2 regions of the Bradyrhizobium betae genome follow, and region 1 is predicted to be linked to the other one. Evidence: predicted binding sites of a transcription regulator. Region 1 holds the regulator's gene; the other holds the start of a gene.
What was found. Region 1 encodes LexA, which represses DNA repair genes until DNA is damaged. Its sites were predicted from a motif close to TGTTCNNNNTGTGTTCNG; they were not measured.
Positions count from the first base shown of each region.

Region 1 (7,070 bases):
CGGCCATTTGCTTGCGGAACGGACGTTCAAAATTCAGGCAGGACCGCGCAAACTTCGTGCGGCGGGGAGGGATGGTGGGCTGGCTTCGCCGCCTCGGGTTTTGGAGACACAAACCATTCTGTGTCGCCGGCCTCGGCCGGCGATGGGAATTTCCATCCTGTGTCCCGACCCGAAGGGAAGGCCGGGGATCGCTGCGTCAGCCGATCGGCAAGCGGGTGATGCTCTGTCGGCCGTCGGCGCTGGACTGCGGCCTGCCCTCGCCAAGGGGCTGTGTCACCGGCAGTTGCAGCACGGTCGCGTGCTGGCCTTCGACGAGCTGTGTCACCAGCACGTATTTGCCGTCGGGGAATTCGATCGCGTCATGATGACGGTCGGGAATGTGCGGATCGATCTTGCCGAACTTGCCGACGCGGGAGTTGACGCTACGCGTCCAGATCCAGCGATTGTCGTAGCGGACGTTGTCGGCGAAGGCGAGCTCCGTTCCCGGCAACAGGCAGACCGCAACGGCCGGATCTGCTGCGGAGGCAAAGCCGCGCGTCGAGGTGCCGCGGAAGGTTGTCGAGACGATCGTCTCGCCGACTTCCGCGGGACGCGATGCGACGGCATGCAGGCTGTAGTCACACATCGGGGGGCTCCTCATGCGAGATAGCGGCCCGCGCCTCTTCTGAGGCACAGGCCTCTATCAGAGTGGAAGCACCAAGCGTCTGCCCGGTTGTAGGCAAATCTGCGGCTCGCCGCCGCAGTCTGCGATCACATTATCTTTTTCCGGATGCACCGGACCAATGCCTGCTTCCGTGCATAAGGGCCGCGCGTGTCAGCGGCCAGCAGGTGCCGACCAGCCGGAATATTGCCAGCCCGGTTGCGAGGGCTGCTCGACCGCGTTGTGGGCATTGCGGATTGGCTGGCTGGCCACCGTCTCCTTGCGGATCGGGTGCTGTGCCTGTGCGGCAAAGGCCTGCGACGCTGATGCTGCGATCAGCGCCGCCGCGATCGTGCTTGAGATGATCTTGCGCATGGCTTCTCCTCGAACCTGAGGCCGCAAAGCAACGTTGCTTCGTGCGGCGTGTCGAGGATGTAGCGCTGGAAGAGGGGCCGGATAATCTGCGCGAAACCAGAAAGACTATCCAGCGGGAGCGGACAATCGTCCGCTCCAATCGTTCAACGCGCGGCCGTCGATCGGCAGTCGCGCGACAGGCTCAGGACTCGCTCAGTACTTGCGATAGAGCCCGATCAGCTTGCCCTGGATCTTCACCCGGTTGGGCGGCAGGATGCGCACTTCATAGGCCGCATTGGCGGGCTCGAGAGCGATCGAGGCGCCGCGGCGGCGGAAGCGCTTGAGCGTCGCTTCCTCGTCGTCGATCAATGCCACGACGATATCGCCGGTGTCGGCGCTCTCGTTGCGCTGGATCAGCGCCATGTCGCCGTCGAGGATGCCAGCCTCGACCATGGAATCGCCGCGCACTTCCAGCGCGTAATGTTCGCCCGAGCCGAGCATGTCAGGCGGTACGCTGATGGTGTGGCTGCGCGTCTGCAAAGCCTCGATCGGCGTGCCGGCTGCAATCCGGCCCATCACGGGCACGGCGACGGGGCGCTCGCCCTCATCCGCGGATGCGCTTGAGGTGGTGCGCACCTTGCCGAGATTGCCCTCGATGACGCTCGGCGTGAAGCCGCGGCGGCTGCCGGCGGCGGCCTGAAGCTCGGGCAGCTTGATCACCTCGATGGCGCGGGCGCGGTTCGGCAGCCGGCGGATGAAGCCGCGCTCCTCGAGCGCGGTGATCAGGCGATGGATGCCTGATTTCGAGCGCAGATCGAGCGCGTCCTTCATCTCGTCGAAGGAGGGCGGCACGCCGCTTTCCTTCAGCCGTTCGCTGATGAATCGCAGAAGCTCGTATTGTTTGCGCGTTAACATCTCGACCAAAATCCCCCGGTTGATGTCGTCCGATTCCGAGACGCTGAATTCAGCAGTAAGTCGCTACATGCTCGAAACAAATCATGAACGGACACTATATGTTCGATACATGTTCCGCAACTGCTTAATTTACCGTGAACGCTGCAAAGTTCGCGGAACGCATGCGAACGAGGCGGTCAGACGGGCAGTCGCAGCACCTCGCAAGGCGTGCCGGATTCGGCCTTCGCCGCGAACGGCGCTCGCACGAGAAGTGCCTGTGCCGCAGCGAGATTCGAAAGCAGCGAGGAATCCTGGTGATTGACGGGAATGGCAGCGAGCGTGCCGTCGTCACGCAACTCGAGGCGTGCGCGCAGATAATCCTCGCGCTGGTCATTGGCGCCGATGTCGCGGCCGAGCACCGCGCGCTCGCGGCGATGATGAATCACCGAACGGCCCGACAGCGCACGAATCAGCGGCACCATGAACAGGAAGCCGCAAACGTAGGATGACACGGGATTGCCGGGCAGGCCGATCACGCGCATCGACCCGAGCCGCCCGTTCATCATCGGCTTGCCCGGCCGCATCGCGATCTTCCAGAACGCCATCGAGACGCCTTCGTCCCGCAGCGCCTGCTGGACCAGATCATGGTCGCCGACCGAGGCACCGCCGGTCGTGATCAGGATATCGGCGCCACTCTCGCGGGCACGCCGGATGCCGGCTGTGGTTGCTGCAAGCGTGTCGGCGGCAATACCGAGGTCGATGGTGTCGGCGCCCTCGCTGCGGGCGAGCGCGTGCAGGGCGTAGCCGTTGGAATAGACGATCTGGCCGGGACCCGGCGTGCTGCCCGGCATCACCAGCTCGTCGCCGGTGGCGAGGATGGCGACCTTCGGACGGCGGCGGACGGGCAAATGCGGGTGATTCATGCCGGCGGCGAGCGCGAGGTCGCGCTCGGTGAGGCGGGCTCCCTGGTGCAACAGCACGTCGCCTTCCGAGAAGTCGACGCCAGCGGGCCGGATGTGACGCCCGATCATGGCTGCTTCCTTGATCGTGACGCGCTTGCCCTCGGCAACCGTATCCTCCTGGATCACGACGGCGTCGGCGCCATCAGGAACGACGCCCCCGGTGAATATCCGCACCGCTTCGCCGGCGCTGACCGTTCCTGCAAACGGGCGGCCCGCCGCGACCTCGCCGATCACGGTCAGTTGGGAATCGATCCCGGCCGCATCGGCCGCGCGCACCGCATAGCCGTCCATCGCCGACATCGCCTGCGGCGGCTGCGTCCGCCGCGCCGCGACATCGCGCGCGAGCACACGGTGAAAGGCCTGGTCGAGCGCGATCGTTTCTTCAGGCAGCGGCTCTGTACCCGCGAGCACCGCGGCAAGCGCGTCAGAAACCGGCATGAGGGCCACGAGTGAAAACTCCAGCTACGCCCGCTTGGGCAAATCAGCGGCGAGAGTTCTAACCGAGCGCGGGCGCGGAGGCAAAGTAGCGACGAGCAGGATGAAATATCCTGCTTCAGCATTTACTGTTAGCGAGGAAGCGTCAGATCCGCCTCGGCATGATCCCGAAGGCGAGACAGACCGGCACGGGAATAGCCGCGGCAAGGACGAGAACGACGAGCGCCACGGCCAGCATCGGTCACGTCCCCGGCTGCTTGACCGGACTGACATCCGGCGCTGCGGCGCCCTGGTCCCTGTCGGGCATCGGATCGGCCTGGGATTTCAGGTCGGCGGCTTTGCTGATCAGTTTTGCGGAAAGGTCAGAATCCGAGGTGGTTCTGGCGAATTTCATCAGCAGGGAGGCCTGCTTGGTGAGGTAGGTTTTGCCCAGCACGATGATACGTCCGATGTAGAATTCCCAACGGAGTCATGAGTCCGGAAGCGGGCATTCGTTCCCGGAACTGCGTATAAAATTGCACAAAGTGTTTTGGTTCCTCATGCCCGGCCAAAATTGTTCCGGGACTTGGCCGTTGGTCCAGCTGTCAGATGCCGAGTGCCCTCAGCGCATTCCCGACATCGGTCGGCGAGGTCACGTGCACGGCGGTCAGGCCGCATGCCCGCGCTCCCTCGATGTTCTCGGCAAGATCGTCGAAGAACACGATCCGGTTCGCCGGCACGCCCATCGCCGCCACGACATGGTCGAAGGCCTCCGCATCCGGCTTGCGCAGGCCGATACTGGACGACAGGTACACATCGCGGAAGTGGTCGAGCAGGCCGGCATACTCTTTCGAGAAATAGTCCACATGCGGCCGGTTGGTATTGGAGAAGGCGTAGAGCGGCATCCGCTTCGCCGCGCGCGGCAACAGCTCGGCGATGTCAGGCATCTCGCCCGCGAAGATCGCGTTCCAGCCCTCCAGGAACTGCGCATCGGAGATGCCGATCCCGAGCGAGGTGCGCAGCGAGGCGAAGTAGTCCTCGTCGCTGATCTTGCCGACCTCGTGCAGCCGGTAGGCCTCGTCGCGCACATAGCGCGCGACGATGGCTTCGGGCCGACAGCCGGCATGTCCCGCCCAGCAGGCGATCGCCTTGGAGAAGTCGATGTCGAGCACCACGCGCCCGAGGTCGAACAGAAGCGCGTCCGCGCTGCCGGGAGAGAGCGAGCTCACCTGCATCCTTTCTTCAGTAGCGATACGGGTCGTGGTCGAACAGCGGGAACGCGCTGAACACGCTCGGTGCATTGGTTGCGGTGGCCTGGTGCAGGCAGGACTTGTCGACTTCGGCGAACGAGGTGGCGCCGAGCAGGCCGAGGCAGCGCAGCACCTCGTCCTCCAGCAGCTCCAGCATCCGCGTCACGCCGGCCTCGCCCGCCGCGGCCAGCGCCCAGCATTGCAGCCGGCCGATGCCCACCATGTCGGCGCCGGCGGCGATCGCCTTGACGATGTCGGTGCCACGGCAGAAGCCGCCGTCGACCATGATTTTGGCGCGGCCCTTCACGGCATCGACGATCTCGGGGAGCACGTGCATGGCGCCGCGGCCGTGATCGAGCTGGCGGCCGCCATGGTTGGAGACGTAGATCCACTCGACGCCATGATCGACCGCGATCTGTGCGTCCTCGGCGGTCGCGATGCCCTTGAGGATCAGCGGTATTTTGAATTTGTCCTTGACCATCTTCACGGTCCACCACTCCAGGCCCTTCTGGTAGTCGCCGCCGGTGGCGCGCAGGCGGCTTTCGCGAACATAGCGCTTGGCGATGTCACGTTCGCGACGGCTGTAATGGGCGGTGTCAACGGTGAGGCAGAAGGCGGCGTAGCCGTTCTTCTCGCTCCGGCTGACCACATCGGCAACGAAGGCGTCGTCGCCGCGCACATAGAGCTGGTAGAGCCGCAGCGCGTCGGGGGCGGCTTCGGCGGTCTTCTCGAGGCCGGGCTCGGACACCGAGCTCAGCATGTGCGCCGCACCGAAGGTGCCGGCGGCGCGCGCAACGCTTGCCGCGCCGTCCGGATCGAAGATCTCGAGCGCGCCGACGGGGGCGAGTACCACCGGCAGCCGCATCCTGCGGCCGAACTGTTCGACCGAGCCGTCGACCTTGCGGACGTCGCGCAGCACGCGCGGTCGGAAGGCGATCTCGTCCAGCGCCATGCGATTGCGGCGCATCGTGGTCTCGGTCTCGGCGGCGCCGACGATATAGTCCCAGGCATTCTGGTTGAGGTTGGCGCGCGCCTTGCGGATGAATTCGTGCAGGTTCTGGAACGGCTCGTTGCTGGAGCCGAGCTCGACGTTCCTCTCCTGCCGGATGCGGGGCGCGTCATTCATTTGTTGTCCTCCCGAGAATTTGAAGTCTTATTGTCATCGCCTATCGTGTCCGGCCTTCCAAAACCATCCTAAAATCGCATAGCTGCGAGGCGCGGCCGGCCGATTCCCGCTTTGCGCGAAACAGCCTGCAAATGTTGCCAAAAGTTTAGGTCCGGGCGAAGGGATTTTTGCGCTGTACTGGCCTGCGTGTCGGGCCGGCCTTGAAGAAACCAGAATGGTATTGTGAGAGACGGGTTGGATCGCCATTTGCATGGCGGCTTAACAGCCCCAAGTGAACTGCCCCAGAACCGCGAAGCAAAAAGGCTACCTGACCCATGCGGAAATCCCTGCTGTTCCCCCTGGGGGCGCTCACCGGAGCGTGCCTGACCCTTCTGGTAGCCAGCCCGCACGGCGGCGTCTGGGCGGCACGGGCGGCGGCAAGCGCGGATGATGCCTATTCCCAGCTGAATCTGTTCGGCGAGGTGTTCGAGCGGGTGAAGGCGAGCTACGTCGAGAAGCCCGACAATGCCAAGCTGATCGAGGGCGCCATCACCGGCATGGTGACCTCGCTCGATCCGCATTCGCGCTACATGAACGACAAGGCCTGGACCGAGATGCAGGAGACCACCTCCGGCGAATTCGGCGGGCTCGGCATCGAGGTCACGATGGAAGAGGGCTTGGTCAAGGTCGTCTCGCCGATCGACGACACGCCGGCCTCCAAGGCCGGCATCATGTCCGGCGACCTCATCAGCAAGATCGACGGCGATGCCGTGCAGGGCATGACGCTCGAGCAAGCGGTCAACAAGATGAAGGGTCCGGTCGACACCCAGACCAAGCTCACCATCGTGCGCAAGGGCGCCGACGCCCCGCTCGATGTCGCGATCAAGCGCGAGATCATCCATGTGCGTCCGGTCCGCTTCCACGTCGAGAACGGCGACATCGGCTATATCCGTGTCAGCTCGTTCAACGAGCAGACCACCGACGGCCTGAAGAAGGCGATCGCCGCGATCTCCAAGGACATTCCGCAAGAGAAGCTGGTCGGCTACGTGATGGACCTGCGCAACAATCCGGGCGGGCTGCTCGATCAGGCCGTGTCGGTGTCGAGCGCGTTCCTGCAGCGCGGCGAGGTCGTCTCGACCCGCGGCCGCAATCCGGAAGAGACCCAGCGCTTTACCGCGCATGGCGGCGATCTCATCAAGGGCAAGCCGCTGGTGGTGCTGGTCAATGGCGGCTCGGCCTCGGCTTCGGAGATCGTGGCCGGCGCGCTGCATGATCACAAGCGCGCCACCATCATCGGCACGCGCTCGTTCGGCAAGGGCTCGGTGCAGACCATCATTCCGCTCGGCACCGGCAACGGCGCGCTGGCGCTGACCACGGCGCGCTATTACACGCCGTCGGGCCGTTCGATCCAGGCCCAGGGCATCGCGCCCGACATCGAGATCCTCCAGGAC
Region 1 covers NZ_CP044543.1:6,549,455-6,556,524, forward strand. Annotated here, with positions in the region: gene F8237_RS36155 (hypothetical protein) at 197-625, opposite strand; gene F8237_RS31560 (hypothetical protein) at 815-1,015, opposite strand; gene lexA (transcriptional repressor LexA) at 1,208-1,909, opposite strand; gene F8237_RS31570 (molybdopterin molybdotransferase MoeA) at 2,086-3,297, opposite strand; gene F8237_RS31575 (hypothetical protein) at 3,527-3,721, opposite strand; gene F8237_RS31580 (HAD family hydrolase) at 3,870-4,499, opposite strand; gene F8237_RS31585 (alpha-hydroxy acid oxidase) at 4,507-5,640, opposite strand; gene F8237_RS31590 (S41 family peptidase) at 5,955-7,070, shown strand, end outside.

Region 2 (7,070 bases), 110 kb from region 1:
ATGGCCTTGTAGAGCGTGTCGATCAGCAGCGTCGACTTGCCGCCGCCGGAGACGCCGGTGACCGCGGTGAACAGGCCGAGCGGAATCTCGGCCGTGACGTTCTTGAGATTATTGCCGCGCGCGTTCACCACCTTGATGGTGCGGCGATGGTTGGGCGGGCGCCGCTCGGGCACCTCGACCTCGAGCTCGCCGGTGAGGTACTTGCCGGTCAGCGATTTCGGGTTGCGCATGATTTCGGCGGGCGTGCCTTCGGCGATGATGTTGCCGCCGTGCATGCCGGCGCCGGGGCCGATGTCGAGCACGTAGTCGGCGAGCAGGATGGCATCCTCGTCATGCTCGACCACGATCACGGTGTTGCCGAGGTCGCGCAGCCGCTTCAGGGTGTCGAGCAGGCGCGCGTTGTCGCGCTGGTGCAGGCCGATCGAGGGCTCGTCCAGCACGTAGAGCACGCCCGTCAGGCCCGAGCCGATCTGCGAGGCCAGGCGGATGCGCTGGCTCTCGCCGCCGGACAGCGTGCCGGAGGAGCGCGACAGCGTGAGGTAGTTGAGGCCGACGTCGAGCAGGAAGGTGAGGCGCTCGCGGATCTCCTTCAGGATACGTCCGGCGATCTCGTTCTGCTGCGTGTTCAGCGCCTCCGGCACGGTCTCGAACCAGGCGCCGGCGCCCTTGACCGACAGCTCCGAGATCTCGCCGATATGCTTGCCGCCGATCTTGACGCAGAGCGCCTCGGGCTTCAGGCGAAAGCCGGTACATGCGCCGCAGGGCACGTCGTGGAAATATTTCGAGAGTTCCTCGCGCGCCCATTCGCTCTCGGTCTCGCGGTAGCGGCGGTTGATGTTGGTGATGACGCCTTCGAACGGCTTCTTGGTGTCGTAGGAGCGCACCCCGTCCTCGTAGGAGAACTTGATCTCGTCCTCGCCGGAGCCATGCAGGATCGCGTCCTTGGTCTTCTTCGGCAGATCCTTCCATTTGGTGGTCAGCGCGAACTTGTAGTGCTTGCCGAGCGCCGTCAGCGTCTGCACGTAATAGGGCGACGACGACTTGGCCCAGGGCGCGATCGCGCCCTTGCCGATGGCGAGTTCCTTGTCGGGGATGACGAGGTCTTCGTCGACATGCTGCTCGACGCCGAGGCCGCCGCAGGCCGGACAGGCGCCGTAGGGGTTGTTGAACGAGAACAGGCGCGGCTCGACCTCGGGGATGGTGAAGCCGGAGACCGGGCAGGCGAATTTCTCCGAGAACAGGATGCGCTCGGGCCCGCTCTTGTCGTGGATCTTCGCGGTCTTCTTCTTCTCTTTCTCTTCCGCAGGTGCAGTCGCCGGCGCGTCGGCGAACTCGACGACGGCGAGGCCTTCGGCAAGCTTCAGCGCGGTCTCGAAACTCTCGGCGAGGCGCTGGCCGATGTCGGCGCGCACCACGATGCGATCGACCACGACGTCGATGTCATGCGGAAATTTCTTGTCCAGCGTCGGCGCCTCCGCCAGCTCATGGAAGCTGCCGTCGATCTTGACGCGCTGAAAGCCCTTCTTGAGCCATTCGGCGAGCTCCTTGCGGTACTCGCCCTTGCGGCCGCGCACGACCGGCGCGAGCAGATAGAGCCGGGTGCCTTCGGGCAGCGCCAGCACGCGGTCGACCATCTGCGAGACGGTCTGGCTCTCGATCGGCAGGCCGGTGGCGGGCGAATAGGGCACGCCGACGCGCGCCCAGAGCAGACGCATGTAGTCGTAGATCTCGGTGACGGTGCCGACGGTGGAACGCGGATTCTTCGATGTCGTCTTCTGCTCGATCGAGATCGCCGGCGACAGGCCGTCGATCTGATCGACGTCGGGCTTCTGCATCATCTCCAGGAACTGGCGGGCATAGGCCGACAGCGACTCGACGTAGCGGCGCTGGCCCTCGGCATAGATGGTGTCGAAGGCGAGCGAGGATTTGCCGGAGCCTGACAGCCCCGTGAACACCACGAGCTTGTCGCGGGGAATCTCGACATCGATGTTCTTCAGATTGTGCTCGCGTGCGCCACGGATCGTAATTGCGCGCAGGCTGGAGCCCGCGTTCTGCTGTTGGCGCTTCGCCTTGATCACTTCATCCATCCCGCTGGTCCTCAAGGAATCCCAAAAGCGCGCGATCGCGCCAATGTTGAAGGCGCGCTTCGCCCGGAACCGGGATCGGCGCCGATGGGGTTGTCAGCGAACGTAGGAAGAACGAGGACGGATTTCCAGTGGGACTTGCGAATCGTCAACGGATTGTTGGCGCGCTGGCGGCATCTGGCAGGAGCGGAACAGGCGAGGGGCCGGCGCACGGCCGGCCCCTCGTTCGCGTTCGGACGCGGACCTGGGGGATCCGCGTGTGAGCAGGACCTGGAGGAGTCCTTGGGGCTTCGTAATGGGCTCAGTATTTGGCGACGAGCGGACCGCCCCAGCGGTAGTTGATGCGGATCAGGCCCATGTCGATGTCCTGGCCGATCCGGTCGGTGCGCGCGAGGAATCCGCCGGTGAGGGTGGCGAAGTCGGCGCTGTGATGGCCGAGGAACACATGATTGTACTCGCCGCCGACAGACCAGTTCTCGGCAAAGCCCCACTCCACGCCGATGCCGATGGTGTAGCCCCAGCGGGTCTGGTTGACGCTGTTGAACGCGAGCGCAGGCACGCCCGGGAAGAAGGTGTCGTATTTGTCGTGCGCCACGGCCGCGCCGGCCTTGCCGTAGAGCAGCAGGCTGTTGACGGCGTAGCCCATCTGGCCGGTGAAGAGGCCGAAGGCGTCGATCCTGGTCTGGTTGGTCAGCGGGGCCAGCGCTACGCTGACATTGTTGCCCTTGAAGTCGGCCCAGTTGCCCTGGCCCTCGATGCCGAACACCCAGCGCGACTTCTGCCAGCGATAGCCGACCTGTCCACCGATCGTGCCGCCGCCTGCGTTGTGGCAGCCTTCGCCGACGGCCGGGTCAACCGCGACGCCGAGCGCGCCGGTTACGTTCCAGCAGGCATGGGCCCAGCCGCCGCCACCGTTGATGCCGGCATAGATGCCGCTCCAGTCATAGGTGAGGACAGGCGCGACCGCCGCCTTGGGATAGAGCGGCAGATCGGCGGCCGCCGCTGGCGCGATCGCGCCGAGTGCGAACAAGCCGGCCGCGGCCAGCGCACAAATCTTCATGTCGGATCCCCAACTCACCAAGCCAATGCGCGGGTGCGATTCTCGCCCCACGATTCCTTGACGGTTGGATGTTCGTTAGCGCGAAAACAAAAAGGCCGGCACAAGGCCGGCCTTTCGTAACGCGATGGCGTTGGAGGCGAAGCTCAGTACTTCGCAACCACCGGGCCCCCGAAGTGATAGTTCACGCCGACCTGCACGGTGTGGAAGTTGAGCGTGCCGGTGGGCAGGGCGCCCGAGAAGTAGGTCTCGCCGCCGAGGCTGCGATAGAGGTACTCGCCCTTGACCGACCACTGCGGCGCGAAGAACGCTTCGACGCCGGCGCCGACGGTCCAGCCGGAGTGCCACTTGCTGTCCGACGCGGTCACGCCGAGCGCGGAAAGGGAGATCTTGTTGTCGATCCAGGCGTAGCCGCCGGTGCCGTAGAACAGGACCTGGTTGACGGCGTAGCCGATGCGGCCGCGCACGGTGCCCATCGCATCGGTCTTCGAGGTTGCGGTCGCAGTCACGACACCGAAGCCGGGGACAACGGTCGCGCCGGTCGCCGAAGCGCTGACGTCAGCCCAAGCGCCGTCGGCCTCGACGCCGAACACGACGTTGCCGGTCTGCCAGTTGTAGCCGGCGGTGCCGCCGACGAAGCCACCCTTCATCTTCGGATCGCCCGAGCCGTTCTCCCAGGCGCCGCCACCGACGATACCGAGGTAGAAGCCGGTCCAGTTGTAGACCGAGGCCACAGCCACCGGTGCCTTGGTGTAGGGGCGCGCTGCGAGATCAGCGGCCGAAGCCGGAGCAGCGAGAGCGAACAAACAGGCCGAAGCCAACAAAACCTTCTTCATTATCAACCTAATCCCAGTCCCGTTTCTGTTGTTGCCTTCCGTGCGTTCGGAAGGGCATCGGACGCTGTGGTCCAACTGATGTCGGCTTACACCATTGAAGCCGCAAGTTGTGTCTCTCAAAAGCCACAGCAGTTGCACAATGTAATGGTCCCTGACCCATTGTTCCGGCAGCCTGCGCGCAGCAAAAAGGCCGGCGCGAGGCCGGCCTTTGATCTGCAAGTGATATCAGAAGGATATCAGTACTTCGCGACGACCGGGCCGCCCCAGTTGAAGTGATAGTTCACGCCAGCCTTGATGGTGTGGACGGTGTCGGTCCACTCCGAGCGGTTGGTGGGCACAGCGGAGTACTGGATCGAGCTCTTGCCGAAATCGATGTAGTTGTACTCGACCTTGGCCGACCAGTTCGGAGCGAACATGTATTCGGCGCCGGCACCGATGGTCCAACCCCAGCGCCAGTCGTTCTGGACGAAGACGTTTCCGGGAACGCCATCATAGCGGTGCTGGATGTCACCGACCGCGGCACCGCCGCTGACGAACCAGAGGGCGGGACCGGTCGAATAGCCGAGACGGCCCTTGATATCGCCGAAGCCGCGGATCTTCGTGAAGTAGGTGTCGCCGACGCCGGCATTGATCTGGGCAGAACGGCCGCTGATGTCAGCCCAGTGATAGTCGCCCTCGATGCCGAACACGGCCGGGCCGGACTGCCAGTTGTAGCCGAACACGCCGCCGACGAAGCCGCCGCTGGTGTCGTACTTCTGGGTCCCGGCGAAGATCGCCGTATTCGGTGCGCCGAAGAAGGTCTCGTCGCTACGGCCCCAGCCGCCGCCGCCCTGCACACCGACATAGAAGCCGGTCCAGTTGTAGATGGGCGCGGGCACGGCCATCGGCGCCTTGGTGTAGGGGCGTGCGGCCAGATCTGCCGCGCTCGCCGGAGCAGACAGGCCCAACGCAGCGGCACCAAATGCAATTGCCAGAATCTTGTTCATTACGGTCTCTCCCATATCTTGCCCGCTTCTCGTGAAATCCCCGAAGCGGTCGGTCAGGCGCGACGCCCATATGATCTAATTCCGCAGCAACCGTAGCCCGCATTGTCGCCAGAGTCCGTCTCCAAAATACAACAGTCCGGGACGAACTGAGGGGGCGATAAGTAAATGAATGTTAAGTGATTTTTCCTGTGCCGGGGAACCCAAAAAAGTTCCATCGGGTTCCGCCGAAATCCGCGTTTTTTTTGCTGCCTAGCCCTGCTGTCGAGCAACGGGTGTTTCGAATGTCGGCGGAGAACAAATCTGGAACGAGCCCGCCGTCGATGCTATATATGGGGATAACCTGAGGGGTGACGGGCTGATCCGTGCTCGCAAGCGTATAGGTTCGCCTCAACAGGGTGGCAGAGGACCGTTTGGCGCGGACCCCGCCTTTGGACATTCAGTGGCATTCGGAGTGGAGAGCGGCATGGCGGGAAGCGTCAACAAGGTCATTCTGGTTGGAAATCTCGGCAAGGATCCTGAAATCCGCCGCACCCAGGACGGGCGGCCGATCGCGAATCTGAGCATCGCGACTTCGGAAACCTGGCGCGACAAGAACAGCGGCGAGCGCAAGGAAAAGACCGAGTGGCACCGCGTCGTGATCTTCAATGAAGGGCTCTGCAAGGTCGCCGAGCAGTACCTGAAGAAGGGCGCCAAGGTTTACATCGAAGGCGCACTTCAGACCCGCAAATGGACCGATCAGGCCGGTGTCGAGAAGTACTCCACCGAGGTCGTGCTCCAGGGCTTCAACTCGACCCTGACGATGCTCGACGGCCGCAGCGGCGGCGGAGGCGGCAGCTTCGGCGACGAGCCGGGCGGCGATTTCGGCGCGTCCGGTCCGGTCAGCAGCGCACCGCGCCGTGCGGTTGCCGCCGGCGGTGGCGGTGGTCGCAACAGCGACATGGACGACGACATCCCGTTCTGAGAACGATAATCGCGAGACGAGGACGCGCCTACCGGATCGGCGGCGCTTCCCATCTCGTGTGAGCAAATCTCGCTAATCGGCAGGAAGGGCTCGGGATTCCCGGGCCCGCTTCATGTTTGGGGTGAGCTTGGATTGCGTCGTGGCAAACGGGCTGACGGGGGCAGGCGCGCCGTGCTGCCCGGCCGGCGGGGCGGACGGTTTGGCAGGTCAATTCCAGGTTCGTCCAGCGCGTCGCCTTTCAGGCCTTAAGTCGTTGGAAAAATAAGCGGAAAAAGCGCTTCCCTTGACCCCCGCGAGGGTGGTTATCAGGGGGGCGATGCGCTATATGATTCCCAGATAAAACCTCACCGGATTCCCCCTTGGCTGACGACGACGACAAGCCCGGCGACCAGCCGGCGCAACCCTCGGATATTCGACCCGTCTCCATCTTCGAGGAGATGAAGAAGTCGTATCTCGACTACGCCATGAGCGTGATCGTGGCGCGTGCGCTGCCCGATGCCCGCGACGGCCTGAAGCCGGTGCACCGGCGCATCCTGTACTCGATGCACGAGCAGGGCCACACGCCCGACAAGAAGTACGTCAAATCCGCCCGCGTGGTCGGCGACGTCATCGGTAAGTATCATCCGCACGGCGACCAGTCGATTTACGACGCCATGGTCCGCATGGCGCAGGACTTCTCGATGCGGGTGCCGCTGATCGACGGTCAGGGCAATTTCGGCTCGGTCGACGGCGATCCCCCGGCCGCCTATCGTTACACCGAGGCGCGGCTGACCAAGTCGGCGCTGGCCCTGCTGGCCGATATCGACAAGGACACCGTCGACTTCCAGCCGAACTACGACAACAACGAGACCGAGCCCTCGGTTCTTCCGGCCAAGTTCCCGAACCTCCTGGTCAACGGCGCGGGCGGCATCGCGGTCGGCATGGCCACGAACATTCCGCCGCACAATCTCGGCGAAGTCATCGACGCCTGCGTTGCGCTGATCGACAACCCCGCGCTCACCATCGAAGAACTCATCAACATCGTGCCAGGACCTGATTTCCCGACGGGTGGCGTCATTCTCGGGCGCGCGGGCATCCGCGCCGCCTATCACCTCGGCCGCGGCTCGATCATGATGCGCGGCAAGGTCGCGATCGAGGCCATCCGCA
Region 2 covers NZ_CP044543.1:6,662,792-6,669,861, forward strand. Annotated here, with positions in the region: gene uvrA (excinuclease ABC subunit UvrA) at 1-2,087, opposite strand, end outside; gene F8237_RS32095 (outer membrane protein) at 2,386-3,144, opposite strand; gene F8237_RS32100 (outer membrane protein) at 3,288-3,977, opposite strand; gene F8237_RS32105 (outer membrane protein) at 4,214-4,963, opposite strand; gene F8237_RS32110 (single-stranded DNA-binding protein) at 5,427-5,924, shown strand; gene gyrA (DNA gyrase subunit A) at 6,284-7,070, shown strand, end outside.
Region 2: a site for LexA is predicted at 5,254-5,271, ahead of F8237_RS32110 (single-stranded DNA-binding protein). Genes of this name have one in related genera too.